One region of the Lysinibacillus sp. NPDC094403 genome, then DNA from elsewhere that is predicted to be linked to it. Evidence: riboswitches for the same ligand, from Rfam matches in the RefSeq annotation. Region 1 holds a riboswitch; the other holds the start of a gene.

What was found. A riboswitch is a leader RNA that binds a small molecule or an ion and turns the genes downstream of it on or off. The one in region 1 is predicted to bind cobalamin.
Region 2: another riboswitch for cobalamin. It lies ahead of ACQKMV_RS18280 ((2Fe-2S) ferredoxin domain-containing protein); the one in region 1 lies ahead of ACQKMV_RS12480 (ABC transporter substrate-binding protein).

Annotation. Positions count from the first base shown of each region.
Region 1 covers NZ_JBNNTL010000007.1:3,745-7,134, forward strand. Annotated here, with positions in the region: gene ACQKMV_RS12475 (precorrin-3B methylase) at 259-948, opposite strand; gene ACQKMV_RS12480 (ABC transporter substrate-binding protein) at 1,003-2,004, opposite strand; cobalamin riboswitch at 2,175-2,362, opposite strand; gene ACQKMV_RS12485 (GTP-binding protein) at 2,543-3,390, shown strand, end outside.
Region 2 covers NZ_JBNNTL010000014.1:100,547-103,936, forward strand. Annotated here, with positions in the region: gene cobJ (precorrin-3B C(17)-methyltransferase) at 1-1,534, opposite strand, end outside; gene ACQKMV_RS18280 ((2Fe-2S) ferredoxin domain-containing protein) at 1,539-1,910, opposite strand; cobalamin riboswitch at 2,049-2,235, opposite strand; cobalamin riboswitch at 2,591-2,775, shown strand; gene ACQKMV_RS18285 (energy-coupling factor ABC transporter permease) at 3,095-3,390, shown strand, end outside.

The sequences.
Region 1 (3,390 bases):
TTATTCCTGCTTTTAAAGAAGAAATTGTTTTTTTATCCCAGAGAGGATTTTACAATAGTATGTAGTACAATTAAAAAACCGTAGCTGCTTCGCAATAATTACGAAGAGCTACGGATAGAATTTATTTCAAGATTGATTCTGGGATAAGTGGTTGTTCACCCATTTGAGTAACGACATAAGCATTTTATCGGGTAGAACAAGATGCGGATGAAGCAGCTCGTCGGACGCTCCCAGGTAAGTACTCAGTCGGTACGCAAATCACACTCCCGTTTTGATGGTCTTACTTTTTAACATTTCCCAATAATCCTCAGAATTTGTTCTGCGATAAAATTTATAAAAAGGTTCATTCGGACGTGCATGTTCCTTATAGAGCTCAATGATTTGCTTTAAAAAATCTTCAATATGCTCCACTCCTACCCTTTTTGCAAACAGAGTCCCGGCTTGTGCATTCGGACCCATTGGCACTGCCCCTAAATAGACATCAAAGCTATCCTTTTGGTAGACAAGCCCAATATCATCATAAACCGCATTATAACAGGCAGAGGCACAGCCATTTACATTTAAACGTAATCTTGTTGGGACAGTTAACCCTTCTAATGAATGATATAGCTGTTCAGTAATTGGGGCTGCCTCCATCTTATCACCATCGCAAAAATCACAAGCCTTCATAGCCACACTTGACCCTTGCTTTGCCACATACAGACCAGCGTCTTGTAGCTCTTTAGTTGCATCTGTTACATCTACTGTTGGAATTGATAATATTATACTGTAAGATGCGGAGTATTTGATTGCACCAGTTTCCCCTACAACCTTTGCAATTGTTTGAAATTGTGCCGGAGAATAATGCTTATTAATAATACCTGGGCTTACGGCAAGACGAGTAAAATCTCCATTATTGTTTAGTTTTGCAAATGTTTTGTCGGGTATATTTTTACGAAATGCATTCATAAATAATTCTCCTTATGAAAAGAGAGCTAGCAAAACGCTAGCCCCATATTTTTTCTAGTTTTCAAAGTTATCCGGATAGAAGCCTTTTGCCAAAATTTGAATAGCCTCTGCAGCACGAACCCCTTCTGACGCAGCAGAAAGCGGTAAGATCACAAAGCGTTCTTTTTTTACAGCTTCCGTTTCTTTTAAAGCTGGATCATTTTTTAAGAAATTAATTTTTTCTTCCGCCGTTGTTTCTCCGTAATCAACGACAACAATAACTTCTGGATTTCGTTCTACTACATCCTCTTTTGACACCGTAGTCCATCCTGATTCCACATCACCAAAAATATTTTTACCGCCAGCAATAGTTACAAGCTCATTCATGAAGTTTTGGCCAGCGGTAAAGACATCTTTATCACCACTGTCAAACACTAAAACACGTAGTTCTTTTTCATTTTGCGGTAATTTCGCACGGACAGCATCTACATCTTTTGTCATTTGCTTAATTAATGCTTCTCCACGATCCTCAACGCGGAAAATTTTTGCGATATTTCGAATATCTGTGAAAATATCTTCTAAAGTTGGTTTCGTCATATTTGAGGCAGTATGTAAATAACTGTGAATCCCTAATGCCTCAAGCTCTTCCTGTGTACCAACACCTTTCTCTCCAAAGGCGCTTTTCCAACCACCGTATAAAAAGTCTGCTCCTGCATCAATTACTTGCTCCTTAGAAGGATACTTTTCAGCTATTACAGGCACTTTATCGTAGGCAGCTTGCAGGGGCTCATAAATTTTATCATCTAAGTATGCCGTCCCTACCATTGAATTTTCTAAACCTAAAGCCAGCATAATTTCTGTTACGTGTTGATTTAAGCTAATCGCTTTTTTAGGTGCTTCCTTATATACTTGTGTTGTTCCATTATTTTCAATTGTTACTTCTGTCGTTTCAGCTTGTGATGGCTCAACCTTCTCACCTTTTGCTGCAGATTCTGGTTTGTCCTTTGAGTTACACGCGCCTAGTACAGCGATCAATGCTATAGCAAAGACAAACCACAGGTGTTTCCATTTCTTCATGTCCTCTTCTCCTTTGTTGTTAAATATATAGAAAGAAATCAATAGACTTCTTTACTACCAAGTTCGGTTTTAGAAAAGGGCATAAAAAAAAACCCCTTGTTTCCAAGAGGTTAGCATAGTGAAAGAAAGGTTCTTCAACCTGTTCACTATCCCCATCCTCGTGGTTTAAGTAAAAAAAATACTAATTGGCAGGTATCCTGGCTTAGGTTCATCATCTATACCCCTTCCCATAGCGTTGGCTACAGTGGCATCTCGTATAGACTCCCCATTTACAGTTGCGGGACAGCATCGGATTTGCACCGATTTCCCTTTTAAGCAAATGACAAAGATCATTTGCACCAATAGGTCGTTTTTATTTTGTTGTAAATGATATTGAAAGATTAGTAGATTCAGAATCTCATGAAAATATTAAAAAATATAATCATAAATATATTAACACTATTCAGACATAAATACTAACTATTTTTATACGAAATATTTTTCAATCCAATTCTGTTACAATGTTGATAAATGAATTAATAGAAACGAGGATTTTTTTATGCATGTAACAATTGGAGTACTCGCTCACGTTGACGCAGGAAAAACAACATTTTCTGAGCAGTTACTATTTCATACAAACAGTATTCAAGCCCGCGGGCGAGTAGATCACCAGGACACATTTCTAGATAATCATGAATTAGAGCGTCAGCGAGGCATTACAATTTTTGCGGAGCAAGGTCGCATGACGATTGGAAACGATACATATACGTTAATCGATACACCAGGACACGTCGATTTCTCCCCAGAGATGGAGCGTGCCATTCGAGTTATGGATTATGCCATTATTATTGTTAGTGCGGTTGAAGGAATACAAGGTCATACTGAAACAGTGTGGCAACTTTTACGCCAATATCACGTCCCAACCTTTTTCTTTATCAATAAAATTGACCGTGAAGGGGCAGATGTTAAAGCCGTTATGGCACAGCTTCATAAGGATTGCTCTGAGGATGTACTACTCGTAGATGAACCGCTCCGTTCCGACTATGTTCCTTATTCGATGATGGAATGGCTTGCCGAACGTGATGAGCAGCTTTTAGATGCTTTTCTTAATGAGACATTGGATAGCTCTAGCTGCCTTTCTCATTTACAAACGATGATTAAACAGGAAAAGGCCTTTTTGTGTTTTACTGGCTCTGCCTTAAAAGATATTGGGATAAAGGAATTCCTAGCACAGCTTCCCCTACTTACAAAGACACATTTTCATAACGATGCCCCGTTCCAAGGTGAGGTGTTTAAAATTCGTCATGATGGACATCAACGTTTAACTTTTTTAAAGGCATTGCAGGGAACGTTGCATGTGCGTGATGAATTTTCATTTGGAAATGTAACAGAAAAAGTGACTGAAAT
Region 2 (3,390 bases), on a different contig from region 1:
TAATGTCGGTGATAAGTGGTATGAGCTGTTCAGGCTCTAGCCCCTCCACAACTGGCTGGGCCGCATGTGCTGTACGACCAACCGGCTTGGCACCTATAAAAACATCAAATTTACTTTTACGATAAACAATTCCAATATCATCGAATACCGCTCGATAACACGCCATACCGCAGCCGTTAAAGCCAATATTTAATGTTTTCGGTAACGACATACCACCAAGCTTTGCTTGAATCTCTTCAGCATACGGAATCGAATCGTACTTTTCTCCATAACAGAAGTCACAAGCCTTTAACGATAACACGTCACCAAGTGGTGCTAGTAAAAAGCCCACTTCACGAAGCTTTGCTGTAATCTCTTCAGGTTCAGACGTTGGAATTTTTAAATGAATTTGATGGTCAGGTGTATACTCCATCGTTCCTTCCTCACCAACTACCTCAGCTAACGTCATCATTTGTTGAGGAGTAAAAAACTTATTGGCTACTCCTGGACTAACAGCTAATTCAAAAACAGATTCGATTTTTTGTTGAACGAGCTTAGGTGTTACTTTCACAGCGCTCGTTCCCTTCACCATTGCAAGAGCAGCTGTCGCCAATTCAAGTGACGATTTTTTAGACTTTGGTTGTGGTGTTATATCTAAACTGGGCTTAATACGATTGGCATTAGGATCTGTCGCAAAATCATTACGCGCTGCTCCTGTTTCTTGATTCATCGCCCATGGTTCATTTTCTTCCTTAAGTCGTTGATGTGGTCGTAACGGTTGTTTTTCTTCACCAAGTGTATATTTGCGCTGATAACCACGTGGCGTAATCATTTTATTGTCGTAGAAGAATGTTGTTGAATTCCCGATAATAACTGTAGTTAACATGCCGATATCATGTTCAAGCATTTCTGCTAAAGTCGTCATCGTAATTTCCTGACGGTCACGATATGCGCTTTTCACAAGTCCAACCGGCGTATCTGGTGAACGATATTCTAATAAAATTCGTTGTGCCTCAACGATTTGTCTCGTACGACGTCCACTTTTTGGGTTATAAAGTGCAATAACAAAATCCGCCATTGCTGCTGCTTCTACTCGCTTTGCAATTAAATTCCAAGGCGTTAAGTGGTCACTTAAACTAATGGTACAGGCGTCATGCATAATCGGAGCACCTAGTAAACTTGCACACGAATTAATAGCAGAAATACCTGGAACAATTTCTACCTCGACACCAGTTGCTTCCGTCCAGCCTAGCTCGATTAAAACCTCATACACTAATCCTGCCATTCCATAAACACCAGCATCACCGCTGGAAATAACAGATACAATACTTCCAGCCTCCGCTTGGCGCACAGCTTCCTGTGCTCGCGAAACTTCCTCTGTCATACCAGTACTAATAATCGACTTTGCGCTAACTAAATCCTGAATAAGTTCAACATAAGTTTTATAGCCTATGATCATATCACTTTGTTGTAGTGCCTCCACAGCACGATTCGTAATATGTTTAAAATCTCCAGGGCCAAAGCCAACTACGAAAATCTTACCTTTTTGCGCCATTTTGTTACCCCTCTTTCACCTTTTCAATACCTTTAATGGCTGTTGTCTGTGCTGTACGTTGTAACGAACCTTCACGCAATGTAAAGACATGCTCATTATGTAACGCTTCATGATTTAGATCTTGCACAAGTGCCTTCGCATGCTCCGTTGTCGGCACGCGATACCAATTCCCTTGAGGATAAGCAATGACAACACAAGCATCCTTACACCTGCCATTACATCGGGTCCTCGTTGTATGTATTTCCTTATCAAGTGCTAGCAATTGTATTTCATCACGGATTGCCTGTGTAATGTCCTCTGCATCTTTTTTCATACAGCTACTACCGTTGCAAATAAAGAGATGCGTTTTCATCCCCTCTAAATTCCATGTTGTCATAATCGTTCTCCCCTCATTTGCTTTTAGGAAAAAGAAAAACCTTTACTCTAGACGAAGAGTAAAGGTTTAGTAGAAGCCAAATAAAAACGAATATATAAGAGTACTCGCTTTCGCTTCAACTTCTCCCTCCGAAAAGTTTGCATGCAGCATCACATAAGCAGGTTTCCTGACTTAAGCTTCCTTTTACTTTCGCACCTTCCCATTTTTTATAAATGGTGGCCTTTGCGATTTCATCAGCTATTACAGTAGCGGGGGCTGTATCGGATTTTCACCGAATTCCCTATTATCTTGAAAATATTCAAGCACTTATGGACGTTTTATATGAATTTAGTTTTAACTTCTTTCAGCAAGTATCCAAACATCCGCTGAAAGAAGTTAAAGCCTCCGGCGGATGTCACAAAATCGGAAAGGAGTTCTTTATGCAAGCACAAAGCCGATTCCGGACGCAATTATGCCGTGGCATAATTGATTTTGATAAAACTGTTTCTATCATAGCTTATTTTTTTAAAATTTCAATATTTCTTTCTTAATTTGTGACATTTTTATTAATTATTTTTAGAAAAATGTGACATTCCTTTTCTATTTATCCGAATTTTCGACATAGAGACTAAATTAAAAATTTTTTCACAAAAAGTATAGCATATTTATGGAACATCATGTTACACTTTGTCGTGAAATCTCACAACTTCATCTTTTTCGGTGCGAATTGTTCAGCATTTCGCTTAAAAGGGAAGCCGGTTTAAATCCGGCGCGGTCCCGCCACTGTACTAGGGAGTTTTATAGATTATGTCACTGTCCAAAGGATGGGAAGGCCTATAAAACGTTGAACTAAAGCCAGGAGACCTGCCGAAAAATATGTGATCGTTTCAACCTACGAGGATGGGTGTGCGGCTTAGCAGATTAGAACTTATTTGCTTTTTTAGCTATGCACTTTTCCACAAACGGAGAAGTGCTTTTTTTTCATTTAGAAGAGACTCCATCTCAAGGTAGTAGATGAGTACAGATATGGTTCCAGCCGGACCAAAACACCTAATGAATGAAAAAAAGCCTCCGGCGGATGTCACGGATTTTGAAAGGAATGAATTGTGCTTGCACAATTCAAAATCCGGACGCAATTACGCCAAGGCGAAATTGTATCGATCGCATACTAATTCGAAAAATTTTAATGTGAGGAGGAGAGATTTTTGAAATTCTCAGGTTGGAAGCTTAGTTATTTCTTATTGGCATTTTTATTCGTGCCAGATCGTGCATTTGCGATGCATATTATGGAGGGCTTTTTGCCAATCGAATGGGCAATTTTTTGGTGGGTCGTATCAATTCCATTTATTATTTTAGGATTACGTTCTATTCGAAAAACCATTGATGAAAATCCTGAAACAAAAATGATATTAGGTCTTTCGGGTGCCTTTGCCTTTGTGCTATCAGCTTTAAAAATCCCTTCTGTAACAGGAAGTTGCTCACACCCAACAGGAGTTGGGCT